3 regions of the Paenibacillus sp. KS-LC4 genome follow, and region 2 is predicted to be linked to each of the others. Evidence: a T-box and tRNA genes for the amino acid it is inferred to sense, from the RefSeq annotation. Region 2 holds a T-box; the other regions hold tRNA genes.

Evidence for each region. A T-box is a leader RNA that pairs with one kind of tRNA and senses whether it is charged. The one in region 2 lies ahead of leuS (leucine--tRNA ligase), so its partner is inferred to be a tRNA-Leu.
Region 1: it has a tRNA-Leu gene. The T-box ahead of leuS (leucine--tRNA ligase) is inferred to sense a tRNA for this amino acid. The anticodon was not compared.
Region 3: it has a tRNA-Leu gene. The T-box ahead of leuS (leucine--tRNA ligase) is inferred to sense a tRNA for this amino acid. The anticodon was not compared.

What each region holds. Positions count from the first base shown of each region.
Region 1 is NZ_CP145905.1:2,014,798-2,024,967, reverse strand. Features, by position in the region: gene V5J77_RS08745 (extracellular solute-binding protein) at 1-498, opposite strand, end outside; gene V5J77_RS08740 (extracellular solute-binding protein) at 605-2,017, opposite strand; gene V5J77_RS08735 (LacI family DNA-binding transcriptional regulator) at 2,222-3,250, opposite strand; tRNA gene V5J77_RS08730 (tRNA-Leu) at 3,487-3,568, opposite strand; gene V5J77_RS08725 (DHA2 family efflux MFS transporter permease subunit) at 3,680-5,137, opposite strand; gene V5J77_RS08720 (TetR/AcrR family transcriptional regulator) at 5,204-5,788, opposite strand; gene V5J77_RS08715 (nucleotidyltransferase family protein) at 5,907-6,143, opposite strand; gene V5J77_RS08710 (hypothetical protein) at 6,314-6,448, opposite strand; gene V5J77_RS08705 (carbon-nitrogen hydrolase family protein) at 6,503-7,459, opposite strand; gene V5J77_RS08700 (PLP-dependent aminotransferase family protein) at 7,653-9,098, shown strand; gene V5J77_RS08695 (diguanylate cyclase) at 9,117-10,170, opposite strand, start outside.
Region 2 is NZ_CP145905.1:4,037,147-4,047,316, reverse strand. Features, by position in the region: gene V5J77_RS17000 (YwbE family protein) at 149-349, shown strand; gene V5J77_RS16995 (hypothetical protein) at 362-664, shown strand; gene V5J77_RS16990 (GNAT family N-acetyltransferase) at 819-2,075, shown strand; gene V5J77_RS16985 (VanZ family protein) at 2,103-2,567, shown strand; gene V5J77_RS16980 (lipoate--protein ligase) at 2,653-3,648, opposite strand; T-box leader at 3,809-4,024, shown strand; gene leuS (leucine--tRNA ligase) at 4,206-6,644, shown strand; gene comER (late competence protein ComER) at 6,691-7,530, opposite strand; gene V5J77_RS16965 (ComEA family DNA-binding protein) at 7,761-8,552, shown strand; gene V5J77_RS16960 (dCMP deaminase family protein) at 8,680-9,210, shown strand; gene V5J77_RS16955 (ComEC/Rec2 family competence protein) at 9,800-10,170, shown strand, end outside.
Region 3 is NZ_CP145905.1:2,250,432-2,260,601, forward strand. Features, by position in the region: gene V5J77_RS09635 (spore germination protein) at 93-1,745, shown strand; gene V5J77_RS09640 (GerAB/ArcD/ProY family transporter) at 1,772-2,875, shown strand; gene V5J77_RS09645 (Ger(x)C family spore germination protein) at 2,868-4,058, shown strand; gene V5J77_RS09650 (WGxxGxxG family protein) at 4,160-4,483, shown strand; tRNA gene V5J77_RS09655 (tRNA-Leu) at 4,665-4,751, opposite strand; gene V5J77_RS09660 (hypothetical protein) at 4,819-5,652, opposite strand; gene V5J77_RS09665 (divergent polysaccharide deacetylase family protein) at 5,853-6,692, shown strand; gene V5J77_RS09670 (N-acetylmuramoyl-L-alanine amidase) at 6,657-7,328, opposite strand; gene V5J77_RS09675 (YqzE family protein) at 7,575-7,769, shown strand; gene V5J77_RS09680 (hypothetical protein) at 7,760-8,677, opposite strand; gene V5J77_RS09685 (YqhG family protein) at 8,847-9,866, opposite strand; gene V5J77_RS09690 (SNF2-related protein) at 9,859-10,170, opposite strand, start outside.

The DNA of each region.
Region 1 (10,170 bases), 2.0 Mb from region 2:
CCATATACGGTGAAAGGTCAAATTTCTGGCGCTGGCAAACGGCAGCTCGCCATCGATCAGCAGCTCCCTTTCAATTGCCGAGCTTTTCCCTTCGATTGGAAAATAGCGAATAGCGATATGATACAAGCCGGATTTCGGCACCTTAAGCTCCCACTCGATAGAGCCGCTTTCATCCGTCTTGACGAAGTCGCCTGATTCGCCCCCAAGCTCATGAACGATTTGAGGCTCCATTTCGCTTGCGCTCGTGTAGTCCGCCCCTTGTATGACCATTTCCTCCCGAGGCCGTTCTTCCTCCTTATAGCGCTGCAAGTAATAGGCATAGCTATTTTCTGATTCTTTTGTTAATAGGCTTTGGTCGCTGCTTGACTCGGCTTTCTTAGACGAATCGGCTTGAATACTGGCTGCGCCAGACTGGGCTATAGGGAAAATCAGCAGTGAAATCAGCAATGCGATAACCATAATGCTAGCGGCCGTTTTTCTGGAAAATACGCTTCCCACCTCATCCCCCCCTTTTGTAAACTGGCGAAATTTATTACAGCAATCGCCCGGTTTCCCTGAACGGAAAGCCGGGCAGGCTGCTTTTTATGGGCAAAGCCTTTGGGATTTATTTTTTGTCATCTTTCTTGTCTTGCTCGCCTCTCAGCACTTTTTCAGCAGCTGCTTGCGCAGGCCCGATGACTTGGGCAACGCCCGTTGCCGGCGTAATTTCTCCCTTGATGAACTTGCCCGTCACGGAGTCGAGCTGCTCCTTAATGCCAAGCCCCCCAAAGCGTCCACCGAACACACGCTGTACTTTTCCCGCGTCATTCATAGCATTAGCGATAGAGCTTTCATCAGGCAGCACATTTTCCTGCCATAGCCTGCGATTTTCCTGCCAATTATCGAAATCCTGAAGCTCTTCCCAGATTTTCACGATAACATCTGCATCCTTCACTCCTTTAGGGATAACGTAAGCTGCAGTTTGACCAAGCGGATCAAGATAGCTTTCAGCCTGTGGCCCCTTTGGAAGATAAACGTATCCCCACTCATCCTTCATTTTGTCCTGAATGCGCCCTTCAATTTCCCATAAGCCGCCCGGATACATGGCAATCGTGCCTTCTGCAAAATATTTTGCCGGATCCTCCCAGTCGTTACCCTCATTTTTCTTCACAACTTTATGCTCGTTATACAGGCTATAAAGAAAGTTAAGCGCTTCCATAGATTCAGGTGAATCAAAAACAACTTTTTTGTTCGCCTCGTCATATATAAGGCCGCCGTTGCTGGCGATCAGCAGCTCCGAGAAAACATAATGGGCAGCGGCAAGGCCGTATTGATCAGCTTTTCCGTCACCATTGTTGTCTACGGTCAGCTTCTTCGCGGCATCCAGCATCGTCGTCCAATTCCAATTGTCCTCGTCCATCAGCTGCTGCGGGTCCTTTAAGCCCGCCTCCTTGAAAATTCTTTTGTTGTAATACATCCCTGTGTCATTCGGGTTATACCAGCTTTCTAATCCGAATACATGGTCGCCGCCAAAGCGCATCGAATCCACGACGTCCGGCGCTATCCGCGTATCTTTCAGGTAATCCTCCAAGGGCGTCAAAAATCCCCCTTGCATAAGGCCCCATATGAAGCCGTCGGGTAGCCTAACCACTTCAGCAAAAGGATCGTTTGACATAACAGAGGAGGAAAGCTTCTCTGTAGTCGACCAATATTCCGTATTTAAGTATTTGATTTTTACGTTATATTTTTCTTCCACTTTTTTGATTCTTTCACGTGCCAGCTCATCCGCTTCGGAATCTCCATCAGGGGCAGCATCCCACCAATGCGAAATGCGAATTTCTCTACCACCCAAATTGGCGGCTGGAGGCTCAGGCTCCTCGGTGGGCACAGTCGTTTCCTCCGCCGGTGTTGCAGTAGAGGCAGGCGATTCAGTGGCCATTGTATCTCCTGTATTGTTGCCACTGCAAGCAGATACAAACATCCATACAGCCGTTAGTAAAATAAGCAACATCGACTTCATCCATTTCGTCTGTTTCACTGTTCAGCACGCTCCCCTTGATAGATAATCAATAAATGTAAGGGCTTTCATGAAACCCTTTTCAGTATAGCTCGCTTATTTACTATGGTCAACATTAAAGTTTATATTATCCATATATGGAACGACTAAAATAGACACAGAAATGTACATTTCATTCCACGCAAAAAAGAGCGGCAAGCCCGAAATAGCTGGCTTGCTGCTCTTTTAGTAACTTCGGGCTCCCGTGCTTTGCCGAACAATAAGCTGTGGTGCCAAAGTAGTAAGCTGCTTGACCTTTTCTTTCCTCATCATCGCTTTAAGCACCTGTACTGCCATTCTCCCAAGCTCATGCGCCTGTTGAGAAACGGTAGTCAGCTCAGGGATAAAATGATGTGCCAAAGGAATATCATCAAATCCGACTACGGACATGTCCGTTGGAATCGTCAGACCAGCATCCGTCGCCGCCTTAATTGCCCCGATAGCAGTATAATCGTTGACGCAAAAAACAGCGGTTGGCCTCTCCTCCATTTCGAGCAGCTTCAGCATTTGGCGTTTGCCTGAATCAATGGAAAAGCTGTTTGGCAGCAGCCAATTGTCCCGAATTTCCAATCCCTCGTCCTTCATCGTCTTGCGAAAGGCTCGCAGCTTAATTGAGGTTGTGGTCATATGGCTTTCTCCGCCAATAAAGCCGATTTCGGTATGCCCCAGCTCAATGAGATGCCTGACTGCGAGGGCAGTACCTACCGCTTCGTCGGTAGTCACTCTAATTAAATTCGTATTGCGCAGCCCCCCGTTCACGAGCACGGTCGGAATGACGCTTGCATGCTGCACGAGCTCCTGCACCAAATGCTCATTGCAGTTTTTTAAATTGATCCTGCCTCCTAAAAAAATAACACCATCCACGCGTTTCTCCCGCATAATGCTAAGATATTCCGATTCCTTAGCGTGATCTCCGATAGAATTGCTAAGCAGGAACGTATGCCCTGAGTGCTGCGCCTCTTCCTCCGCTCCAGCGAATACTTCCGGGAAAAAGGGATTGGTCAGATCAGGGACAATGATGCCAATAATGCCGGTTTCTTTTTTAAGTAAGCTTCTTGCCATTGCGTTAGGCTGAAAGCTGTATTTTTGAATAAGTGCTTCAATCTTAGCTCGCGTAGATCCCTTTACCGGGGCGGTATCGTTCAGCACCCTCGATACGGTGGCAACCGATACATTTGCCTCCTTGGCAATATCATATATGGTGACCTGTTTCAAGCCCAACTCTTCCTTTCTGTTATTAAGTATCGTCCCATTATAGCAAAATAGGTCATGTTATGTAATGGATGACAGCCCTTGCAGCTAATAGAAGAAGGGGCGGAAAGGCGGTGCAAGGGACCACTGAAGGGCTTTTCAGATACGCCCTAATTCAGCTTCAAAAAAACACAAAAGAAAAGGGCTGTTTCTCAGTAGTTAAAAACTACTTAAAACAGCCCTTACTCTTCCAATCATAATGCGCGTGGAGGGACTTGAACCCCCACGTCGTGAAACGCTAGATCCTAAGTCTAGTGCGTCTGCCAATTCCGCCACACGCGCGCGATGTTCGCTAACAGCGAATAAATATAATATATCAGAAAACATCGCATCACGCAAGCATTTCTCAAAAAAAATTTCAAAAAATAATTGGCACTTCTATTTAGAGCGATATTAGGCTTCCTGTTTGCCTGCTGTCGTCACCCGCACTCGCTTAATGAAGAAAGCAATCACAAGCCCGACAAGGGCAAGCACCATTGCAAATATGAAAGCATCTTGTACACCAACGGTCAAGCCGCTAACCAAGTTGGCTGGCGATTGTGGATTTCCTTCTGCTGTCTTAAGGAATTTCTCCATCCCTGCCGTCATAATACTGACAGCCAGCGCCGTACCAATAGCACCTGCCACCTGCTGCAATGTGTTCATAATCGCTGTTCCATGCGGATACAGCTCAGGTGGAAGCTGATTCAAGCCATTCGTTTGCGCAGGCATCATAATCATCGAAATCCCAATCATTAACAGGGAATGCAGCACGATGATCAACGCGGTCGTCGACGCAGTAGAAATATCAGAGAAAAACCATAATACGACCGATACGACTAGCAGGCCAGGAAGAACGAGCCATTTGGGTCCATATTTATCAAACAATCCTCCCATTACAGGAGACAAGAAGCCGTTAATAAGTCCACCTGGAAGGAGAAGCAGGCCGACAGTCAATGGACTCATCATTAGACCGCGCTGTAAATACATAGGTAATATGAGCATGGAGGATAGAATAACCATCATGCAAATAAACACCATAATTAAGCCAATTGTAAACATCGGGTATTTAAACGTCGACAAATTAATCATTGGCTCTTTCATCTTAAGCTGACGGATAACAAATAAAATGAGTGCAACGATACCTACAATCATCGCTATAATTACTTTCGCGCTTCCCCAACCATGCTCGCCTTCTCCCGCGCTGCTAAAGCCATATACAACACCGCCAAAGCCAAGGGTAGACAAGCAAATCGACAATATGTCGATACGCGGCCTAGTCAAGGTAGAAACATTTTGCAAATAGACAAGCCCTACAAACAATGAAATAATCAAAAACGGCAAGGACACCCAGAAAATCCAATGCCAGCTTAAGTTAGCGATCAAAATTCCGGCAAAAGTCGGTCCCGTGGCTGGTGCGAACATCATGATCAGACCGATAATTCCCATCGCTGCGCCACGCTTCTCAATCGGAATAATGACGAGCATCGTATTAAATAATAGCGGCAGCAACAGCCCTGTTCCCGTTGCTTGCAGCACACGCGCTATAAGCAGCGTTTCGAAATTCGGTGCTATAGCCGCTACGAAAGTGCCTAAAATAGAAAAAATTAACGACACTACAAACAATTGCCGTGTTGTAAACCACTGCAGCAGCATGCCTGATACGGGCACCAGTACACCTAGCGTCAGCAAAAAAATAGTCGTAAGCCATTGCACAGTCGCCTCGTTAACGCTCAAATCTCTCATTAAATCAGTCAATGCTACATTTAGCGCCGTTTCACTAAAGAAACCGATGAATCCGCTAAGCAATAGCGAAATCATAATCGGCATTACCTTGTAAGTCTTATTAGGTGAAGCTGAAGTCCCTTGCATCGTTCCTGCTTGCACTTGTTTCATCCTCCTGCGAATTAAAAATTCAGTTTGTTGTAGCCTGTTGTTCTAGCTTGCCGGGCCGCCATTCACAATGGACGGCACGAGGCGAGAAATGTTGAGGAGCGGCTTCTCATCTCCATGAGTAATGGCCAAAATGAATGCACCTTCCACTAAGGAAAGAATAACATTGCTTATTTCAGCAGCACTGCTGTCATTCGCTCCATTGTTAACAAGCTGCTGGGCGATATACTGCTGCCATTCATTAAAAACGACTTGGCACGCGGATCTCAGTCTTTCGCTAATCAGACATGTCTCAGCAGCCATCCAAAAGCTGAACGGTATAAATCCTCTAAACTGCGACTGCTTCCCATCTTGAATGATGTCGGAAATATGAGCCTGGATGGCCGCTACAGGATTAGAATTCTGCTCAAAATTAATCCGCCATTTTTCCAGCACAACATTCTTAATCGTTGTCATACATTCAACCGCCAGCTCCTCCTTGCCTTCAGGGAAATAGTAGTACAAGGACCCCTTCGGACAAGAGCTTTCCTTAATAATTTGATTTAATCCCGTTGCATGATACCCTTGCACACAAAACAGCTTCATTGCTGTATCTATGATCTGCTGGCGGGCATTCGGCTTTGAAGCCACCTTTTCACCACCTTAATTATAGAGAACGGTCTATTTAATTAAACGTGAAAATAGGCAGACTGTCAATCCGAATTCGCAAGATTGCAGCGCTATTTTTTGTTAAGATTTGATGTTGTCGTCACTCCTGCTGCTCTGCTTGATGGACTTTTGGCCATATGGCCTGCCAATTTTTCTTCCGCATTTTTTGCTCGTATATACGATAGTGCTCCGAACCCGGCTCATCAAAAGCTGTAGGCCTAAGCGCAGCTTGAAGGACATCCGCTACTCCGCATGGAGCCGCTAGCTGGAGCTCCCCGCTCGCATCCAGCGCCACACCAAGCGAAGTCGCCCCCCAATACCGAACGTATATTCTCATTTTAACCGAAAATCCGCTCATTGGGAAGATAGAAGATATCACACCACGCTGTCCAATCCCATACAAAAAATGAAAAAAACGCCTTAACAGGCTAACTTCAACCTGATAAGACGCTCGAAAAATTAGAAGAATGGAAAACTCAAAGCAGTCCCACATCTCTTAGCAGCCATTTAATTTTTCAGCTTGTCTTCGTCATGCTCATCCCATTTTTTGGAGTAAGCCTTATTTGTAATCCAAAAGGTGATCCATGCCAAAATACCAACGATAACAACCGCTGCAATCCATACGCCAACTGGAACGTCCATTTTTCTGCCCCTTTCTGCTATAAAGCTATCCTTTTATACCGTCGCACTATTCCATTAAATTCCGCTTTTAAAAAATACATTCGACTGCTTCGCTTCATTAACATGCAGCTGAAACACATCCGGCCTGCTGTAATGCCCAACTACATCAAAGTCAAAGCGGCTTTCGGCGATTTTCATCATATCCAGCTCCGCTACGAGCAGCGCCTCCCGCCCATAAACAGGCTCAACCATATATTCTCCTAATGGTCCAACAATAGCACTGCCGCCCCTGCTCAGCACCTCATCCATCTGCTCCAGCTCGGCAAAACTCGCCATATCCTTTGGATACAAGGACTTCGTAGCAAACTGATTGCTCGACAGCACATAGCAGCGGCCCTCGCAGGCGATATGACGAATCGTTGATTGCCAAGTATCGCGGGCATCCGCAGTAGGTGTTATAAAAAGGTCTATCCCTTTCGCATACATGGCGGTTCGAGCCAGCGGCATATAGTTTTCCCAACAAATTAAGCCGCCTATACGTCCAAAAGGGGTTTGAATAACCGTTAGCGTGCTGCCGTCCCCTTCTCCCCAGAGCAGACGCTCCGCAGCTGTAGGAATCAGCTTCCGATGCTTGCCAAGCAGCCTGCCGTCCGGCCCCACATAGACGATTGAATTGTACAGTGTAGCTCCACTAAATTCCTGGTCACGCTCTAGCACACCAACGATTAGATAGATGCCATTTTCAGCAGCAATATCCCCTAACAGCTTGGTATCCTCACCCGGAATAGTAATGGCGCTTTCCGAATAACGGCGAAAGTCCTCCCGTCCCTCCGCTGTCCGGCTTCCGATGCGATTTCCAAACGTCATGCCACGCGGATAACCGGATACAAATACTTCAGGAAACACTAGCAGCTTGACTCCCTGCCTGCTTGCCTCGCCAGCATATGCAGCTATTTGTGTGAACGCCGACTGCTTATCTAATAAATGAGGCGCAGCCTGTACTACGCCAACCTTCACCTTTTGCTGTTCCATACGCTCATCCCCCTGCCTAAAACAACTGCCCCTGCATAGCCAGCCGCTTCTCTTATAGTCCATCATAAGGGGATTGGCTGATAAAGTAACCATCCAATTATCGACTAAAATAACCATCCAATTCGAACTAATGGTACTATAATAAAAAGACAATTCCAAATCAGACCAATCAATGATGAACGGGGTGTACAGCATGACATGGAGACTGGACCGACATTTAAAAACACCTGTTTACTTGCAAATTGCCGAGCTGCTGGAACGCAGCATTGCTTCGGGCGAATATCCGCCAGGCAGCCCGCTTCCTTCCGAGCGAAGACTTGCAGAGCAATTAGGCGTTAATCGCAGCACCATTGTGCAGGCTTATGCCGAGCTGCGCTCAGCCGGCTTGGTGGAAAGCAAAGTGGGGAGCGGCACAACCGTAAGCCGCAGTAAGTGGGGGATAGCTCCGTCTCAAACGCCGAATTGGCGCCAATATGCAGAAGGAGGCAGCTTCCTGCCCAATTTGCCATTTATGAGACGCATTCGTTCATCCATGCTCCACCACGGCCAGATGATTGATATGGCGAGCGGGGAGCTTGCGGAGCCGCTGTTTCCAAGCACACTGCTCCAATCTATTATGCAGGAGCAGCCTTTCATGGAGCCGCTTGGCTATGATCATCCACAAGGCAATCCGCAGCTGCGTGTGGAGCTGAGCGCTTTTTTGCGAAAGCAGGGCATTGCTGCTCCTGAGGCTTCTATTCTCGTTACCTCCGGCTCGCAGCAGTCGCTCTATTTAATTACGCAATGTCTCCTTGCCCCAGGCGATGCCGTTGCAATCGAGGATCCCTCCTATTGCTATTCGCTGCCGATGTTTCAATCCGCAGGACTTCGTATTTGCCGCCTCCCGGTTCATCATGACGGCATTGATCCGGATGATATTGCGCGCTTATACCGCGAGCATCGCATTCGCATGCTTTTTATCAATCCTAATTATCAAAATCCGACAGGCACTTCTTTGAGCATGGAAAAGAGGCAGCGTGTATTAGCCATAGCTGCCGAGCTGCGCATTCCTATTGTAGAGGATGATCCGTTCAGCCTGACTTCCTTTCACAATGAGCCTTTGCCAACCCTAAAGGCGCTGGACAAAGAGGATATCGTGCTCTATATTGGCTCGTTATCCAAAATCGCTGCATCAGGCCTGCGAATCGGCTGGCTGGTCGCACCTCAATCAGTCGTGAACCGCCTCGCTGATGCCAGGCAGCAGATGGACTTTGGTCTTAGCATTTTGCCTCAGTGGCTGGCTGGCCGCCTGCTCGCTTCAGAAGGATTTCCGCTGCATTTGCAAGCGTTGCAATTAGCGCTTAAGGCCAAGCAGCAGCGAATGATTGGTGCGCTTGAGCACTATTTTCAAGATCGGCTTGCTTTTACAGCGCAGCCAGGAGGGCTTAACCTATGGTGTAAATCAAGGGAGGACATCAGCGATCATCGCTTGCTGGAAGAAAGCATCCAGAGAGGGGTCGTGTTTGTCCCAGGCAGCGTCTACGGCTCGGTGGAGGGCTTCATCCGTCTAAGCTATGCTCGGCCGGAGCCGGAGCAAATGGAAACGGGAATGGAACGCTTGGCCGCTGCCCTGCGCGCCAGCCTGCTTCGGAAAAGCTAAGGCTGGCGCCAGGCTGCCTTAGGAGCGCCACAAAATCGTCTTGTTTCTGCCGGAATGCTTAGCCTGATACAAGGCCTGATCGGCATAATCAATTAGAAACTCCTGTTCAACCTGTGGGTAGCAGGCAATACCGATGGAGACTGTCACGCTTACCGACTGGCTGTCATTAACCTTAATTTTACATTTTTGAATCGTGCTGCGTAAATTTTCAGCTAAAGCAAAAGCACCAGACGGCGAACAATTAGGCAGCAAAATCGAAAATTCTTCCCCTCCATAGCGCGAGGCTACATCCTCTGCCCGAATCGTGCGCCTAACGATAGCAGCAAGCTCGCGCAAAACAGCATCTCCTGCGGGATGGCCATAGGTATCGTTAATCTTTTTGAAATAATCAATATCCAAAAACAGCAGAGCCAGCGGCGCCTTACCGCTCTCCGCCTGAATAAACAAGCGGTTAAACGCCGCATCGAATGCTCTGACATTGGCCAGCTGAGTAAGAAAATCCGTCGTCGCTTCCTGATTCTTCTGGTGGAACAGTTCATCGCGCTGCGTTAAATAACGCACGCAATAAGCGACGATAAAGCCGCTGGCAAGCATCGGTGGAAACAGGTATTTATAAGTTGAATTGGACCACTCTATTCCATATGTAAACCAAGAATTTCCATAAAGCAGCGCCATGAGCACCAGCAAAGAAACACTCCATTTTGCCCAATACCCGCCAAAGCGCTTGTATTTAAAAATGATGCCCGAGAGCACTCCAAGCAAAAAAATGAAAGCGCAAGCAGTAAGGGATGCCTCATGCAAGCCGCCAAACATTAGTACCCGTCCCCCCGCTATAAGAACAGAAGCCAATATAGACGCATGTAGGCCACCGTAGTAGGCAGCGATAATTATAAAGAAATATCTAAAATCAATCATGCCGTGATCGGATACAGGCAGTCCAAAAAACATAATCAAGATGCCGCAAACCCCATATATCACGCCAAGCATAAGCCTCTTTCTAACTTCAAGGCGCAATAACTCCATATGAAGCAAAGCATTTATAAGCTGCTTGCTGAAAAAAAACAGTGTGAAC
Region 2 (10,170 bases):
TAAATTCTATGAAGGCGCAGCGTGTTTCAATTCGAGAAAGTTAAGCTCATTATAAGAGTTAAGCTTATAACTGCTTGTATTTTGAAAAAAGTCATAATCAAGTACACACGCTCGCTCAAGACGTTTTTTTGAAAAGGAAGGGTAACGCATGAATGGAACGAATCGCGCGGCGGTTAAGCCGGGTCAGCAGGTTGACATTGTACTTAAGCAGGATCAGCGTACGGGCAAGCTGACGCGAGGCATCGTCAAGGATTTGCTGACGAATTCCAGCACGCATCCGCACGGCATTAAAGTTCGGCTGACAGATGGGCAAGTAGGTCGTGTTAAGCATATTTTACCAGGGGAATAAGGAGATGGACGAGTGGCATTCGGCATATCCAGAACCGAAATGAATGATTGGAAGGAACGGGTGCAGAGCGGAGAAATCGCTTTTTTGACGCATTACTGGCTGGACCCGCGCTTTCCGACTATGAAGACGGTAACGAAAGTAGGCTGCTCCAATATAGATAAGCTGACGCAGTGGTGTATGTCTTACGGGCTTGATCCCCGATATATTCATTACCGGGACAGCTATCCGCATTTTGATCTGTTTGGGCCGAGACAGCGTCCGATTTTAATGGCAGAGCAGCAGCTTGACCAAATTACCCGCTTTAAATTGCTTTAATTGCTTAATAGTTATGTTGTTAGTGGTTAATGGATTGGCATATGCCGCCGTCAGGGCGGCTGTTTGGCTTCGATATGAGGCACAACCTACTATAGATCATTCCGAATAAAAGTAAGCTCACATATAGGGAAAGCGAAACGAGGGAGAGCGGTTTATGGAGCAGGAGCAGGGAAAACAGCAGTTGCTCAAAAATTTTCAGGAATGGATTACATTTGTGGGGACGTTGGAGCAGCAGGAGGAAGCGGTATGGGAGCTAAGCTTGGCTCCGGGAAAATGGTCTGTTCGCGAGGTCGTCGCTCATATAGCGCTTTGGGATCGTTATTTTCTCACGACAGCCATTGAAAGATTGAGTCGACAGCAGGCGCTGACGCTGAGGCATTTGGATTATGATGCTTTTAATGAAAATGCCCGTTTATATGGTCGCTATACTTCAATTGCCAAGCTGATCAGGCAGACGATTCAGGATCGTGAAGCGATTGTGGGGCTCATTCAAGCTTTGCCGGAGCAGCAATATGAGGCTGAATACATAGATAGCGAGGGGCATCCCTTCCGGCTGCAGGCGTATTTGAACGATTTTATTGCGCATGACCGGCATCATGTGGCACAGATTAAGCAGCTTCTGGACAGCGCAGCATTAAATTCCTCCTTGGAGGAGCGGCTTCAGCTCAAGCTGGAGGAGCTATCAATGAATGCTTGGCCTGCGCTGCAAGTGCTTATGTATGAGGGGTGGCAGCTTCGTCTGGCGAACGGCTATACCAAACGGTCAAACTCCATTGTGCCAGCAGCCTGCAGCGGGGAAGAGCTATCGCGAAAAATCGCCTATGGCGAAGCTTTTTATACGGCGCATGGACTGGATACGGCCTATAAAATAACGCCATTCTCCCAGCCCCCGGAGCTGGATGAGACGCTCGCGCTGCAAGGCTACGACAAAATAGACCCCGTCTATGTCAAAACGGCGCCCCTTGCTCAAATGCGTAAGCCGGCTGGCGGGCTGGACGTGCGCATAGATCCTTTTATAAGTGAAGCTTGGCTGGCAGCCTACACGTCGATGGCGAAGCACACGGCAGTTGAGCGCGAGACGCTGAAAAATATGTTTGCATCACCGCCGTTCCAGACGGCCTTTGCAGTGCTTTATGTAGAGGGAGCGCCCGCGGCTTGCGGAATTGGCGTGATGGAGCGAGGATATATTGGTCTGTATGCCATCGTGACCTCACCGGATTTTCGCAGGCGTGGATTTGGCGAGCAGCTTCTGCTCCATATTTTGCAGTGGGGCAAGGAGATTGGGGCGGAGCACAGCTATCTGCTCGTTACGCATGCTAATGAGGCGGCTAATCGCTTGTATGACAAGCTGGGCTTTACGCTGCAATACAGCTATTGGTATCGAGTGAAAAAATTAGCGGTGTCCTATTAACCCGGGAGAAGTGGAGGGGCGATTACGTTGAAGCAGGCAGGCGGTAATTCCGTTTCCTTTGTTCAAAAAGTGACAGCCGCTCTTATCGTTGTTTATACGATGTGGCTCATTTATGCAATGTTTTTTGGGTTTGGCCGGCAGGCGGGCAACCGTGCGGAGCTTCGATATAATTTCATTCCGTTTTCGACGATTAAGCTGTATATAACGAACTTTAATCATATAAATCTTAGCGATTGGGTCATTAATATGGGCGGCAACCTTGTCGTGTTCGTACCTTATGGCATCGCGCTTCCCATTGTTTTTCGCTGGCGGCTGGGCAAGACGCTGCTGTCGTTTCTGCTATTTATTACGCTGCTGGAAATGCTGCAAATGCTCACGAGGCGCGGCAGCTTCGACATTGATGATATAATCATGAACAGCGTCGCTGCTGTGCTTGGTTACGGGATTGTTGTCTGGATTAGGCGGCTTGCAATTGGCAAAAAAAGCATGTAGCGGACTTGATCCTTTCAATCTATCGTGTGAAATAACAGGCGCCCCGGTCTCTCTTACTTAGAGAAAACCGGGGCGCCTTTTGCTATTATTCGAAAATCAGGCCCATTAAATCGTCCTTCGTCACTTTGCCGAAATAATAGCCTAAATCAATTTCGCCAAGCAGCCTGCCGAGCGCTGCTGCTTCGTAACGCTGACCGATAAGCTGCGTTGCAAATTCGCTGCTCTCGCCACGGCCGAAGAAATCGCCATATACAGCGGCATCCACGATTAGGCCCTCTTCAACTTGGAGGCGCACATCAAATGTGCCAGCTCCTTCTATCCGTCTCGTCTGGCGCATATTAAATGCCGGTGATCGGCCATAATTCCAATCCCAGTTGCGATATCGCGTCTGGGCCAGCTCGCGGACATCTGCCCATTGCTCCTCAGTCAGCTCGTAATAGGGAATTTCCTCGCTGCCTTCAAAAATGGAAGCAAGCACGCTTTGGCGGAAGTTTTCAATCGTGATGGGTGCTGCCAGAAACTCGGAAATGTTGGCTACGCGGCTGCGTATCGATTTTGTCGCTTTCGATACATATTTTTCGGGATTCGCTTTCAAAGCCGATACGACATTTTCAATTTCGGAATCAAACAGCAAGGTGCCATGGCTGAACATTCTGCCACGTGCCGAAAACTGCGCGTTGCCGGAAATTTTTCGTTCTCCTACTTGAATATCGTTGCGACCCGTAAGCTCGGCCTGAACGCCAAGCGCGGCTAGCGCCTTCACGACAGGCTCGGTGAATTTCTTGAAATTATGGAACGATTGGCCATCGTCGCTCATGATGAAGCTGAAATTTAAATTCCCTTCGTCATGATAAACGGCTCCGCCTCCAGACAGCCGGCGTACGACATGGATATTATTTTCCTCTACATAGCGCGGGTTGATTTCTTCCATTGTATTTTGGTTTTTGCCAATAATAATGGAAGGCTCATTAATATAAAACAGCAAATAATCGTCCTCTGGCGGCAGTGATCGTAAAATGTATTCTTCCAGCGCCAAATTAAGCGCCGGGTCTGTTATATGTTTGTTGCTTACAAAACGCATCATAAACGATTCCTCCGAAAATAGTATAGGTTGCAAAAGCTTGCTGCTCCTATTATACCCCTCCTTGGGGCAAATGCCATGGATAATTGAGAGCGGAGGGGCTATCGCTTGACATCGCGCGAAAGCTTCATTATAATCGGAACTAATTCTTAAAATGTAATATTTGGCGTTGATGAGGAGCAGTAGTATCGCGGGGCATGGCTTAGAGAGCCGGCGGATGGTGCAAGCCGGACCTGCAGCGATATGAATCTCACCTTGGAGCTGTGCGCGCAAGCGTACCGTCTGGCCTGCGTTAAAGGCAACAAGTGAGCACTCGGCAAAGCATGTCTGGGGGCTAACTAGGGTGGTACCACGGGAGACAGCTCTCGTCCCTAGCGATCATACGCTAGGGGCGGGAGCTTTTTTGCATGAAATATAAGCATTTATAAGTTTTCGCTTATAAATAGGCTTATATTTTTCGGAATGAAACGCGCAGCGCCGCCAAAGGACGGCGACAGCCGTTTCACCTTGGAAGCCCGTTGATATTATGCTTTACCAAGCTTAAGGAGGAAACAATCATGAGTCAAGATCAGCAAGCGCAAGGCTATAATCCACTGATTGTAGAGCCGAAATGGCAAAAATATTGGGATGAGAACAAAACGTTCGCTACGAGGGAGGAAGCGGGCAAACCGAAATTTTATGCGCTCGATATGTTCCCTTATCCATCCGGTTCAGGCCTGCACGTCGGTCACCCGGAAGGCTATACAGCAACAGATATCGTGTCGCGTTACAAGCGTCTGCGCGGCTTTAACGTCCTGCACCCGATGGGCTGGGATGCATTTGGCCTTCCTGCGGAGCAGCATGCACTGGATACAGGGCAGCATCCTCGTGAAATTACTTTCAAAAACATTGACAACTTCCGTCGTCAAATTAAATCGCTCGGTTTTTCCTACGATTGGGATCGCGAGTTTAGCACGACTGACCCGGATTATTATAAATGGACACAGTGGATTTTCATCCAGCTGTATAAAAAAGGTCTTGCTTATGTAGCTGAAGTCCCGGTCAACTGGTGCGAAGCGCTGGGAACGGTGCTTGCCAATGAGGAAGTAATCGACGGGTTAAGCGAACGCGGCAACCATCCGGTCGTACGCAAGCCAATGCGCCAATGGGTGCTTAAAATTACCGAATATGCAGAGCGTTTGCTGGAGGATCTGGAAGAGCTTGATTGGACGGAAAGCATCAAGGATATGCAGCGCAACTGGATCGGCAAGTCTACAGGCGCCGAAGTGACGTTTGCTATTGAGGGCCATGATGCGAACCTTGTCGTGTTCACGACGCGTCCGGATACTTTGTTCGGTGCTACTTATTGCGTGCTGGCGCCTGAGCATGAGCTGGTTGCCCAAATTACGACTGCGGATCAAAAGGCAGCTATTGAGGCTTATCAGCTGACAGCTTCCCGCAAGAGTGATTTGGAGCGTACAGATTTGGCAAAGGAAAAATCCGGCGTGTTCACGGGTGCTTATGCGATTAATCCGGTCAATGGCGAGAAAACGCCAATCTGGATTGCCGATTATGTTTTGGCTGGCTACGGCACAGGTGCGATTATGGCTGTTCCAGGCCATGATACGCGCGACTGGGAGTTTGCAACGCAGTTCGGACTGCCAATTGTGGAGGTTGTACAAGGCGGAGATATTTCCAAAGAGGCTTATACAGGTGATGGTGCGCATGTTAATTCCGATTTCCTGAATGGGCTGAACAATGAAGAGGCGATTGCAAAAATGATCAGCTTCCTCGAAGAAAAAGGCAGCGGTCATGGCAAAGTGACCTACCGTCTGCGCGATTGGTTGTTCAGCCGTCAGCGTTATTGGGGAGAGCCGATTCCGATTTTGCATCTGGAGGATGGCACAATGAAGCCTGTTCCAGAGGATCAGCTTCCGCTGCTGCTGCCTGATGTGGATGCGATTAAGCCTTCGGGCACAGGGGAATCGCCGCTTGCGAATGTGACAGAATGGGTCAATACGATTGATCCGGAAACGGGCATGAAAGCACGCCGCGAGACGAACACGATGCCGCAATGGGCGGGCAGCTGCTGGTACTACCTGCGCTTTATTGATCCGAAAAACGACAAGGAAATTTGTTCGCCGGAGAAGCAGCGCGAATGGCTGCCGGTTGACCTGTATATCGGCGGAGCAGAGCATGCTGTGCTTCACCTGCTGTATGCGCGCTTCTGGCATAAAGTGTTGTATGATCTCGGCGTAGTTGAGACGAAGGAGCCTTTCCATAAGCTCGTTAACCAAGGGATGATTTTGGGCACGAACAATGAAAAAATGTCCAAATCCCGCGGCAACGTCATTAACCCCGATGAAATCGTATCGGAATTCGGTGGAGACACGCTGCGCTTGTATGAAATGTTCATGGGGCCGCTGGAGGCAACGAAGCCTTGGAACACGAACGGCGTAGAAGGAGCCTTCCGTTTCCTAAGCCGCGTATGGCGCCTGTTCATCGGTGACGATGGCAGCTTGAGCTCGAAGGTTTCGGACGCTGAAACGACTGAAGCATTCAAGCGCACATGGCACCGTACGATCAAGAAAGTAACCGATGACTTCGAGCATCTGCGTTTTAACACGGCGATCAGCCAGCTGATGATTTTTGTCAATGAAGCTTATAAAACCGATGTGCTGCCGCGCGAAGCAATGGCTGATTTTGTGAAAATGCTGTCCCCGCTTGCGCCGCATATTGCGGAAGAGCTGTGGGAGAAGCTGGGCGGAACAGGGACGATTACTTACGAGTCATGGCCGGTATGGGAAGAGGCTTGGACGGTTGACCAAGAGGTTGAAATCGTCGTTCAAGTTAATGGCAAAATCATTGAGCGCCTGTCGATTGCGGCAGACACGGATGAAGCCGAAATGGAACGACTTGCGAAGGAGCTAGGTAAGGTGCAGGAGCTTATCGCAGGCAAAACGATCCGCAAGGTCGTAGCTGTAAAAGGTAAAATCGTCAATATCGTTGCCAATTAAACGTTAGCCACATGAAGAGGTGAACGGTCAGTTAGCTGAAGAACAGCTATTGACCGTTCACCTCTTCGCCGTAAAAAGATATCGAAACTTTGGCAACATCGTCATGGAACTTGGCATGAGTCGTGCGGATAAGCCGGTTGAATACCTCATCGGTCTCACAGCGAAGCAATTTCAGAGCTTGTGCAGTAATACCTCCTGGGACGGCTACCCGCGCCTGCACATCAGCAGGCGTAAGGCCCCCTTCAGTCAGCAGCAATCCTGTTCCGAGCAGCATGGCGCTGGCCACCTTAAGCGCTTCCTTACGGTCAATGCCCGTCTCTTCAACCGCTGCGTCTACGAACTGCTCCAGCAGACAGGAAATAAATGCTGGTCCGCAGCTGGACAGGTCCGATACGACTCGCGTATAGGATTCATGAATTTGCAGCGGCTCGCTGATAAAGGCGAGCAGCGATTCGAGCCGTTCCTTGTCCTCGCTGTGGATGCGGGAACCGTAAATACATAGGGAGGCGCCGCTCCATACCTGATTGGTAATGCTCGGAATGACTTTGGCTACTTTGCAGGGCACTACTTCCTCAAGGTGCGAGAGCAGAACCGGGCTTGTAATCGAAACTAGCAGCTGCTCAGGCCTTAACACAGACGATATGTCGTCGATGACCTTTTTAAATTCATGCGGCTTAATGCAAAGAAACACAATATCCTTGCCAAATGCGGCATGTGCATTGCTCGCCTCTGCTTGAAGTCCGGCATAGCGGTCAGCAAGTGCCTGCGCTTTGGCGAAGGTGCGGTTGCTGACGGAAATTTGATCGGATTCCAGCGCTCCCGAAGCGATTAATGCTTCAATGAGCAGACTGCCCATCGTTCCCGTTCCAATAAATCCAACTTTCATGCGGTGACCTCCTTCATTGTGAGGTTGTGAAATGGAAGCGGCCTTGTGGGGCCTTGCTTGAATGGCTTTGTAGGCTGTGATGATTTTCCGAAGTGGAACAGGCTTTAAGGCGAAGTAAGCCTATTCGCAGTTTACCTGTTCTTCTACCGTATTCCTGACAACTTGGCAGTTATGTCAACGATTTTTATGTTTTTTGGAGCGGTTATTCATAGCGAAAGGTGTGGGTAAGGATGAGGCAACGAGCGAAGGAGAAGCAAGATGGGAAAGGCTCAGACGCTAAGCGGACGATGATGACGGTTTGTTTGCTGCTCGCCTGTGGACTGCTTGGAGCTGCTATATTTATGCCGAAGGAGCAGGCTCCAAGCGGCTGGACGACGCTAAATGAGGCTGTGGAAGCGGTATTGCCGCAAGACGTAGGAAGTAAGCCCGGAGCTTCTGAGGGGACGCGCGGGGCTGGAGAAGGCAGCAGCATAGGGAAGCAGGCGGATGGAGAAGGACAGCAGATGAATGCAGCGACAAATGGCAGTAGTGGAAAACAGACCTCAAACGGCGTCGAAGATGGAGGAGACGGAGGTGGGAAGTCTGCTGCTGGAGAAATAGCAGGGGGAACGAGCTCATCTAGGGTAGAAAGTGCAGAGAAGATGATGCCAGATGGGGGAAGTGTCGAGCCTGGAGTAGCTGGCGAAGCTGGGGCGGGTACTAGCAATGGAATAGGGCGTCACAATAGCAATGAGAATGGAAATGCAGCAGGCAACGGAAGCAGCGATGTTGGGAATGGGCAAAGCGAGACGGCTGAAGTCGCGGCGACGTCGTCGATGAATTCAGGCAAGCTGGATATTAACCGAGCGACGGCTGAGGAGCTTGATGGTCTGAAAGGGATCGGACCAGCAAAAGCTAAAGCGATTGTTGAAAACCGGGAGAAAAATGGGCGCTTTACATCGGTCGATGACTTGCGGCGAGTGAAGGGAATCGGGCCTAAGCTGCTTCAGGGCATGAAAGACAGCATTGTCGCCAATCCTTAAGTATGAGAAAATAGCAGGCAGAAGCCGAAAGTAATGAAAAAGCGAATATATCGTGCTAATTGGACATTTTAGACGCAATAGTGGCTGACTATTATTTTGAACGAGCATCAAGGAGGAAGTTGAAACAATGGCAATAGCAGGGCAAGACGCCGAACGTAAAGACTGGGACACGTATTTTATGGACATTGCTTATATGGTATCGACGCGCTCACGCTGCCCGAGGCGGCATGTGGGAGCTGTACTGGTGCAGGGCAAGAAGCTGCTTGGCACCGCATATAATGGAGCGCCAATGGGCGTTCAGGACTGCTCGGAGGCGGGCTGTATGATTACGGAGGAATGGGAAATCAAGCAGGAGAACGGCGCGGAGCAAATGGTTAAAAAGCAGCGCTGCATTCGCACGATCCATGCGGAGCAAAATTTGCTGCTGTTTACCGATCGCGCTGACCGTGAAGGCTCGACGGTATATGTAACAGACCAGCCTTGCTGGACTTGCGCGAATATGCTCGCGAACAGCGGGATTAAGGAGATTGTTTACCACCGCGGTTACCCGAAGGACAGCGAGAAGGTTGTGACGCTAATGGGGCACTTAGGCATTGCTTTTCGGTTGCTGGAAGGCTATGAACCGCCGCCGCAGGCGGGTATGTCGGTTATTTCTTGATTTTGTACGCGGGTAGAGACGGTTAGAGCTATGGATAATAGTGGGTAGGAACCGGGCTTAGAAGAGAGTGCGTCAGCCATTGAAGCAGCATGAATAAAAATAAATGGTGTTAGAACCTGAATAGAGACAGAGAGCCGAAGACGAAGACAGGGACAGAGAGAGACAAAGAGAGACAAAGAGACAAAGACAGAGACAAAGACAGAGACGAAGACAAAGACAAAGACGAAGACAAAGACGAAGACAAAGACAATAATAGAAACAGAATAAAAATAAGGATGGAAAATGAACAACGCTTAATAGTTAAACAGTAATAGAGATAGGATATTGCTAGAGCAAGAGCAAAGTAGGTAAAATAATGGTTTGTTTTGAGAGGAAGCACCTCTTATCGCACGCGCAGCTGCATGTGATAAGAGGTGCTTTTTTTGCAAATATAGGTGTTTAAAAGCTTGAGCTTGTTAATGATTTGTACTCCACTCCGCATCGAGCTCTACCTGCCAGAGGATGGCAGCAGCCGTGTACGCGGGGGCGTCTCCGTTTCATTACATGAAAATGAATTCGATTTCAAGCCAAAATAAAGAGGTGATTGTAAATGAATAGAAGACCGCTAATTTGGTTCGCGGTATGTTTTGTGGCAGGCTGCGCGAGCGGCGCGAAGTTGAGCGGCGCAGGAGCTGCACTTGCGGCGGGCGGCGTGGCAGTAGCCGCTCTGGCACTGGTTTTGTCGGGGAGGCTGACGCGAAAGCTGGCAGCCGTATGTGCAGTTGGCTTCGTCCTTGCAGCTGGGGAACGGATGTGGGCGGATGCCCGCAATGTGACTGGTCTGCTGGACGTGCTGCGCGCCGCACAGGCGCAAGGGTCGGACGCTGCGATAGCGGCTCAAGCGTCCGGGACGATTGTGTCGGTCGTCGAAATCGACGGCGACCGGGCAAGCTTTGAGCTGGCGGTCGATGCCGCCAGCGT
Region 3 (10,170 bases), 1.8 Mb from region 2:
ATTTTAGCTGAAGTTATATTAAAAAGGATGCATGAAAAGAAAATATTGGGACAAGTTAAAATTGAGCTTTATTGAAGAGAGGATGGACTAGCGTGTGGTCTATTATAATAACGCACCTCCCTAACTGGAAAGTATGTGTACAGGCTGTTCTAAGCTTGGTTATTGCCCTTGTTCTTTATTATGTGAATAAATATTTTCGGTCATTAGTTGAGAAAAAAAATGCTCCTGCCCAAAAAGCAAGAAGGGGCGAGCGGCCAGCCGAGCAAGCGCATCTATCTGACGAATATGAAGAAAATTTGCATGCAATCAAACAAGCCATTAGCAGTAATAGCGATGTCCATTTTCGTGAATTTCAGGTAGCGGAACTTCAGGCCCGGGCTATGCTCATTTATGTAGATGGGATGCAGGATGAAGAAATGATCAGCAAATATGTAATGAAAATTTTGATGGAAGATGTTAAGCAGGATATGACGGACGGAAGTGTTTTATTTAATCCGTTAGAATTTTCCGCTTATTTTCAAAATAAAGTGCTCCCGGTTTGTGAAACCTATGAGGCTAAAGAGCTTCATGGTTTAAATCAATCCATCCTGATCGGTTTTACAGCCTTGCTTATTGAAGGCGTGCCTCACGCCCTGCTTATTGGCACGTCAGGCATGAAGACAAGGGCAATCAGTGAACCAAGCTCTGAAGCGTTGCTTCGAGGTCCTCGTATCGGATTTACCGAGGTGCTAAGTGAAAATACATCGATGCTGCGCAGACAAGGCTACAGTGAGGATTTGGAAATAAATATGTATGAGGTAGGAGCGCGAATTAAAAGAAAACTGGTTATTGCTTACATGAAGGAAATTGTGAATCCAGATTTGCTTCAGGAGGTAAGAGATCGAGTTGGAAAAATCAATATGGATTTCATCGCGGAATCCGGTTATGTGGAGCAATTCATTGAAGACGATTACTTGAGCCCGTTTCAGCAAGCTCAAAATACAGAGCGACCGGATCGAGTTATTAGCGGATTATTGGAAGGCAGGATCGCTATTTTATTGGATGGTACTCCCTTTGCTCTAATTGTACCGACAACGTTCAGCATGCTGCTGCAATCGCCTGAGGATTATTATGATCGCTGGCTGCCAGGGACTTTACTCCGTATGCTGCGATTTTTCGCCGCGTTTTTGGCGCTTATGTCACCGGCTTTGTATATTTCGTTTATTTCCTTTCATCCGGGCTTAATCCCAACAGAGCTTGCCGTTACGATCATTGAAACGAGGCAGGGTGTCCCCTTTCCTTCATTAATAGAAGTGATGATCCTAGAAATATCAATTGAAATATTGCGTGAGGCGGGCATTCGACTGCCTAAGCCGATTGGACCGGCAATGGGCATTGTGGGCGGTTTGATTATTGGCGAGGCTGCTGTGCAGGCGGGTATTGTCAGTCCCTTTTTGGTCATCGTAGTTGCTGTGACCGCTATATCCTCTTTTTCAATACCGGTATACAGCGCAGGCATTACGTTGCGGATTTTACGCTTTGTAGGCATGCTGTGCGCGGCAGTGCTGGGGATGTTTGGAACCATTTTGTTTATCTTGTTTATTTGCGGCCATATAAGCAAGCTGAAAAGCTTTGGAGTTCCTTATGTGACACCAATCTCTCCGTTTCGCTTTAACGATTGGAAGGATTTGTTTCTGCGCACGCCGCTGCCATTCATGACAAAACGACCGGATATGATGAAAACGCAAGACAAGAAGCGAAGATAGGAACGGCTTAGAGAGGAGGAGCAAATGTGTTTCTGCGCAGCGACGATAAAATCACGACAACCCAAACGTCGATCTTCATAACAGATTCCGTACTGGGAGCAGGCATCCTGACCTTGCCCCGAGGTGTAGTCGAGGCTACTCAAACACCGGACGCTTGGCTGTCTGTGCTGTTAGGCGGCTTTATCGTCATTTTGTTAATAATGGTCATGGTGAAATTAAGCCAGCAATTTCCTCAGCATACGGTGTATCAATACGCCAAAAAAATTGTGGGCACTATACCTGGCGGAGTTTTAGGTGTTTGTTTAATTTGTTATTACATTATTATTGCTGGTTTTGAGGTAAGGATATTTGCGGAGATAACGATGTTCTATTTGCTGGAAGGAACCCCTATTTGGGCAATTGTCATTCCCTTTATTTGGGTGGGTGCCTATATTTGCTTTGGAGGAATTAATTCCATTGCGCGGGTTTTTCAAATTATTTTTCCAATCAGTATATTCATACTGGTGCTTTCCTATTTCCTAAGTATTCGATTATTTGATATCAACAATTTACGTCCTGTTTTGGGTGAGGGTGTCCTCCCCGTATTTAAGGGGTTGAAATCTACGGTGCTTATATTTACAGGATGTGAAGTCATCATGACTCTCGTTGCGCATATGCAGCATCCAGAGCGCGCGGTCAGAGCGACATTGGCAGGCATCGGCATTCCTTTTGCGCTTTATCTGATGACTGTAATCGTCGTAATAGGAGGGATGTCTATCGACTCGGTGTTGAATAGCACCTGGCCGACCATTGACCTTCTTCGCAGCTTTGAAATTGCGGGATTAATATTTGAGCGCTTTGAGTTTCCTTTTTTGGTCATTTGGATGATGCAGTTGTTTTGCAATTTCACTAGTTTTTACTTCAATGCTTCATTAGGAATTTCCCAGGTTTTTCATCTGAAGATTCAACCGGTAATCTTTGGATTAATCCCTGTTATTTTTATTACAACCATGCTTCCCGAGCGAATTAATGAAGTTTTTAAGCTAGGGGATACGATAGGCAAAATGGGGATCTATTTATTTTTTCTCGTGCCTGTCCTGCTTACTGTCATATTGCTTGTTAGAAAGAAGGTGCTGAATCATCATGTATAGATTTAAAAACCTGCTTGTTTTCCTTCTCTTATCCTCCCTGTTCTTAACGCAAGGCTGCTGGAGCAGTAAGGAAATCGAGGATTTAAGTGTTTATGCAGGTCTTGCTCTAGATGTAGGTGAACGGCCTGACATTGAGCGCGATCTGGAAGGACAAGGCGCGAATTACTTTAAAAGAGATCTGATTACAGCAACTATCCAGATTATCCCAATTAAATCGTTCGAGCGGCAGGAAAAATCAAAAGCAAAGCAGGTGGTGAAGTATTCAAATTTACGCCTGACAGGGGATTCTGTATTTGAAATTATGCGCCAATACTCGACCAGAAGGGAGCGCCCAGTCATTGGTCATCATCTTAAAGTCATTGTCGTATCTACAAAATTGGCAAAACAGCATCAGATGGATCAATTGATGGATTTTGCCCTGCGTGATAATGATATACGTCCAAGCTGCCGGGTGTTTTTTAGTGAGGGGAGAGCATTTGATACCTTTCTTAGTGATCAGCCGGAAGAGGTTCCGGCGTTTCGGCTAAACGCGATGCTCAATAATAGCTTTAGAAGCAATAAAATAATGAAGGAGGTTAATCTAACTCGGATTGATGGTTTGCTTCGTTCCAAGCAAAGCTTTTTGCTGCAAAATATCGTTAGCTCAAAGGGAGAAATACAATTTTCAGGTGCCGGAATTATTAAGGGGGCTACGAGCAAGTGGATTGGCAATTTGAATCAAGAAAATGTGGAAAGTCTTTCCTGGATTCAAGGGACAGGGCAAGGAGGCTTAATTAAAAGCTATGATTGGAGAAATAAAATCATTACTTATGAGATTAAATCCATGCACAGTAAAACGACTGCCAAATTACAAGGTGACGCGATTTCCTTTCACGTTGCGATTGAATCAACCGGAAGATTAATTGAAAATTGGGATACGAAGGAAAACCCATCCAAGCTTGAATATCTAGAGGGAGCAGAGAAGGTTTTTGAAAAAAGATTAACAACCATGATTAATCATGTTATGCAAAAAACACAGTCGAAATACAAAGTGGATGTCGCTGGATTTGGGAAGGTGCTTGCTATTAAATATCCAAAGAAATGGAAGGAAATAAAGGACAATTGGGATGAAGTGTTCAGCAGGGTTCCCGTAACCTTTGAGATCAAGCTAAAGATTACTGATTTTGGTTCTTCTACAGAATAAGCGTGTTCAAAAGGAGCATGTCGAACCCTCCTGCGAATAAACGGGGCTTGCCTGTTGAATAATAAGCAGGCTTGTAATCTAACTTGAAGAGGGGTAAGAAGATGAAGAAGTGGTTGGCGATTTTTAGCTTAGCAGCATGCTTAACGATGTTCGCCGCTGTTCCTGCCTTTGCCGACAACATGACAAGGGTGAACCATACACCAGGCGAGGAGATCCGTCATGACGTCAATAATGGCATCAATGCAACGAACCGCACATTGGGTACAGACATGAATCGTGTAGACAACGGATATAGCGTACACACAAACAATTACCGAGCCAATGCCACGGACAATGATGGCTTCGATTGGGGATGGCTTGGTCTGCTTGGCTTGCTTGGTCTTGCGGGCATGAGAAACCGCGGCCGTGATCGCGACCACGCCTGATTTGATTCATACGAGGACAGCAAAGAGAGCTTCCGGCGTTAGAGGGGAACTGCTGAAAATTTCTTAGAGTGAAAAAAGGTACTGCTCCCGAAAATAATCGGGAGCAGTACCTTTTTTCTGAAAAATGAAAAGTATTAAAAAGATTTATAAATTGCTCTACGAGCAATGTTAGCTGAAAAGCTGGTGCGGTCGAGAGGACTCGAACCTCCACGGCTGTTACACCACTAGAACCTGAATCTAGCGCGTCTGCCAATTCCGCCACGACCGCATATGCAAAATTTACATTATTAATTTAGCATGCCATCATGGGGGAAGTCAAGCTGGCTTTAAATAATTTAACTATAGAGTGCTAGCAGTTGTTGCCATATATGAAATTTCTCGCCGCAGGCAGGGCAATTTGTATGTCCAGCCAAATAGGGCAGCTGTGCCGAAAGCTGCTCATCCCCCAATCGGTCTGCCCTGCTATGTACATATCGAAGGCTGATTTCCGCTGAGCTTGCAGGAGCAGCAGGGATAATGGGCGCAGGCGCATCCTTGTCGTTGAAAACGGGATCTTCCTTGTACGCGACTAGCTTCTCCTCCCTTTCATCCGGCCATATGAAGACTTCATGCTCGCAAGCAGGGCATGGAGCGACATATTCATCACCGATGCTGTGGGTTTGCAGCATATTTGCAGCCGCTCGTTCACTGTGAAAAGCAGCATCGGCGATTACTACGTAACGTTTCTCGGAATCATCTTTATTAGACTGCGCGTAGTCAGCGATCTGCTCGGACATATCCATAAATTTTCTAATAGCATCATAATATGAAACATAAATATCAGCCCGTACCTTTGCATCAATATCAGGTACTAATTTCTCAAATATTGCGGGCATTTCCGACGTTAACTCGCAAGTATTGCTTGCTTCAAATATGCCGCAGCTGATATAAATATCCAGCTTCACCTCCGGATCGTTCGAGTGCAAGGCGATTTCTGCTAAATAAGGTACCGCGGCGTAGGTACACGCATAAATCGTATTCTGATGATAAAGCTGTTCCCAGTAAAGCTCCTCTTTGACCTCTGAAGCATAATTAAGCGCCAGCTGCTGTAGCATTTCTGCTACGGAATCGGCGAAGCCATAAGGTCCGTACAATTCCGACCAAATCGAGCTATTTAAAGCGAGCATCATGAATCGCCTCCTTATAAATGACTAACAAATGTCCTTCCCAGCTATTTTACTATGGAATTGGTTATTTTGGCGATATGTGACAAAGAAAGCGGATTAACGGCGAATGAATTTCCAGCATTCAGCATATTTTGCCTCAAGTTCACAAACAATGAAAGGGTAAAGGTGATGCTGCGTTAATAACGAATGAGGAGTGTGGAAGTGTGAACGTGAAGAGGAGCTATTTATGGAAAAAAAGGGCGGTTAGCCTGCTTGGACTCATGCTGTTGGTTTTTGGCATGAGCAATGAAGCAGGAGCAGCTTCTGTATTTGCAGAGCCCCAGACACAGGCACAGGAGCAGCGCCATCTTGCCATCGTCATTGACGATTTCGGCAATGATATGGACGGTACGGAGGAAATGCTGAAGCTGCCGATCAAGTTTACAGCAGCGGTTATGCCGTTTATGCCTTCTACGCAAAAAGACGCAGAGGAGGCGCATCGCCTTGGGCATGATGTCATTGTGCATATGCCAATGGAGCCTAACAAGGGATTGAAAAAATGGCTCGGTCCGGGCGCTATTACGGCAGATCTAAGTGACGACGAAGTCCGCAAGCGGATAAACGCGGCCATTGACAATGTGCCTCATGCGATTGGCATGAACAATCATATGGGGTCCAAGGTGACAGCGGATGAGCGGATTATGCGTATCGTGCTTGACGTATGCAAGCAGCGAGGATTGTTTTTCCTCGATAGCCGGACGACTTATAGAACCGTTGTGCCGAAAGTATCTAAGGAGGTTGGGGTACCGCTGCTTTCCAACGATGTTTTTCTCGATGATGTGTATACGATTCAGCATATTAGCAAGCAAATGAATGAAGTGCAGAAGCATCTCTCCACGCATGTTACTTGCGTCGTGATCGGTCATGTAGGACCTCCGGGCCCAAAAACAGCGGCTGTTCTAAGACAGGCGATTCCTTCTATGAACGCCGCTGTTTCCTTCGTCAAGCTATCGGATATGGTGCTGCAATCATTTGGTGATCAGCTTGTATTGCCGAATCCCTGAGGCGATGGCCGATGCAATGTGCAGTTGCTCACGGGGGTCTGTCAGCATCGTTCGATCCTTGCTATTGCTGACAAAGCCCATTTCTACAATGACAGCTGGCTGGTATACGCGTCTAAGTAAATAAAAAGGTTTACCTTCCCTTGGGAGAAAGCGTGTGTGCTGCTGGCGATTAAGTGTATCCTGAATGCAGAAAGCAAGCAGGGCGCTTTCTCCGCTGCTTTGATGCAGCACCAGCGGTCCGCGCTCTGAGCGGTCGGGTGTCGAATTGACATGCAGGCTGACGAGCAGCTGCGTAGGAATTTCCTCGGTGAGCTGCCGCCTTTGAGATAGATCGCGTCGATGACGAGAACCGCTTATATGCCAGCGATTATCGTCGCTAAGCGCATAATCGTCTGTGCGATTCAGTACAGCGGTAATACCTTGGCTGTTCAGGAGCAAATAAAGCTTCTTCGCTACAGCTAGATTGATGTCCTTCTCCACTACGCCGCCAGCAGATGCCCCGCCATCAATGCCGCCATGACCCGCATCAATGAGCACAACGGATGAAGGCATCGTCCAATGTCCAGCATGGGGGTCAGAATGTTGAGAAGGCGCGTCGGGTTCATTTGCTGAAGCGTTGCTATTTCCTGTTGCCATAGTTGTAGAGTGGGCGGGAAGGCAGAAGAGCAGTGTAATGATCAAACAACGAAAGCAAGCAAGCACATGCCATCCTCCTTTTATAAGGCTTTTGTCTTAGCTATAGCGTGGCTCATCGGAGGAAATCTCATGCATGTTTATGATTGGAGATGGCAGGGCAAACTGATATCATCAGTGATAGCAAGAGGTATCTATCCTTTACGGAGCGACTGCTCTAATATTCAAGCTAAAAGGGGAGCGACGGAAATGGCCAGCGGGGATGATTTAATCAAATACGTGACCGTTCAGGTTGTGGAGTATATGGAGAGGCCGAAAGGGGAACGCAAGCAAATAAAGGCGTCAGCGAAGGCGATAAGGGAGCCGTGGCTGACGCGCTGGTTCGGCTGGGGGCCTGTCAGTCTTATGATGTGGTGGCGTGGAAAAAGCGGGCGTCAGCGATAAAAATGACCCAGCTCTGCAAGCAGCGAAAGCGGTACATAACGCCGGCTTTCGCCCAGCTCGTCTGTTTCAAGAGCGACGTACACAGCGCCGTTGTTCCAGCTGTGATAGCCAGTTGCTGACCACACATAAAGCATGTCATTATTAAACCTTGCCGCTGTATAGGTAAGGTGTTTCTTTTTGTCCAAAATATGCAGCGCTTCTGAGCAGTCTTTAGATTCCGCCTTGCCGACAGGTGCGTCTGTCAGCCATTGCAGCTTCTCAAAAGGGTTGAATGAAGGATTGGAAACGGCACTGGCAATGCTCGCGGTGGCTGCCATAGGCGCCTCATTATAAATAAGCTTCAGCTCCTGACTTGCCTCGGCGTCCCAGAGCGAAGCAGTCAGCGGCAGCGCTTCGCCGCTCATAGCATCGGTATAGGCGATAGCCTTGCCGGAAATTTTCCAGACGGATAGCAGCGGATGGATATATAGCGGCGTACTCGTAATGGCAGATGGGATAAGTTCAAGCCGCTGGAGCGATTGCTGCAGCGTTGTTAAGCTATAGAGGTAGTCGCCAAGCCCGTATTCGCCTAAAATATACCCGCCGCTCTCCGTTGCATGGATAACGAGATAGCCGGCGGTTTTTTTGTGCTGCATAACGCTGGCGAGCCAGCTGTGCGTGCCGGGGCCGAGTGCGGAAATATCAAGTGATGCACCTTGCCAGCTCTTGAAAGCAGGCTGTGCTGCGAGCTGTGCTGTCCATGCTTCTACATGTGCGAGGAGGGAGGCATGGTCTGCTTGTTCCAGCTCGGGCATGGCGGCAGCTTGCGATAGCTGAAGACTGCTTGTCCATAATATAGCACTTAAAAGTAAGGTGCCGATCAGTAGCTTGCGAATGTGGCTCAGCAATAAATTCACCCTTTTCTTCATGAGGCAGGTCGCTAAAGCGGCGAATGCTGCCTATTATTGAAATATCACCTTGACTTTCTGCTTCATTATAAAAGGCAGAGCGGGAGAAGGCTGTTGGAATGTGTAGGCACTGCGCAGCCTTTCCCGTTCTTTTTTTGCCGCAATGGTGCGGATCGGGTCTGATCTTCGACTATTCAATACCTTCGAGATGGAAAATACCGCAGTTAATGGCGGAAGCCGTCACGCGGGGCTCATATTGCCAACGAATTTCCGCTTTGCGCTGTTCATACTGATCTCGTACGCTTTGCTTCTGCTCGTCGTCAGCCGCATGCTCAATTAGCGGCTCATAATAAAGCCGAATACGCTCAAGCTCCTCCTCCAGCCGCTCGGTTGCGGCATCTGCCCATTGATAATCGTAGCTTTTCAGCTTGCGCTCCAGCGCTTGCTCCATAATAGACAGCGCCTTGTTGAAGGAAAGGCCGTTTTTCGCCAAATGAATATTAGCGGGCAGGCGCGGCGTGAGTCTAAGGCGCGAAGCCCGATCATGGAATTGCTCAATGCAATGTCCCGTAGCCAGCGAAATTCCGAAGCTGTGTATTTCCTCACGCTTGCGGTCGCAGGCGAACTCCACGCGCATATTGATGCCGAGCCAAGCTGTGTAAGGCGTAGAGCTATAAGGCGAGGCGGCACCACGCTCCGGCTCTTGAAAAAGAAAGACGTAGCTGCCCTTTGATTTTGCTGCACCAAACAGCTGATCGAGCTTGCGCGAGCCGAAATACATTTCCTCGCGCGGAATACGCAGTCCCGTCTGATTGAGACTGCCGTGTACAAAGCCGAGCGAGCGGCCAAGCGCAGCATCAGCCGCCGCTGCTTGGCTCGTTCCGGCTGACGCTGCACTCCCGGCCGCATTTGCAGCCGCCGCTGCTCCTGCTCCGGCTGAGCCGGGTAAAGATACGCGCTGCTGCGCGGGCAGCATCCCTGCTTGCCCCGCGTCATACTTTTCACGGTCGGTTACAAGCAGATAGGTCATCGTCTCGGGGGCGGCGTTCGTTCGGTCGACAAAGCTCCAGTAGTAGGGACGGTTCGTCAGCTCCCGGTCCGCATCAGGCGACAGCTTAACCGTGAAATGGCAGGGCGATTTCTCCAAAACCTGGCACTGAGTCGCCTCCAAATAACGCTGCACAAACTTGTGTACCTGCTTCTCATTCATGTCGTATCTCCACCGTCTGCCCAAGGGCTGTCATTTGTGCCACGATTTGCGCACCTGCTTGCAGTTCAGGAGCAAGCTGTACCTCTTCGCGGATTTGCGTAATCGAGGAGGCGAGATCGCTGATCTTCTCGCGAAGCTCCGTTTCGCTGCCTCCTGATTCGAGCAGCATGCGGGCAAGCTGCTGCTCCAGCGAGCCATCTTTTTTCTCAAAGCGCTCCAAAATATGATCCAGCTCGCCAATGACTAGCTCAAACATATTAATTTTCTCATGCAGCAAATGTACAATATGCTCCTCTATCGTGCC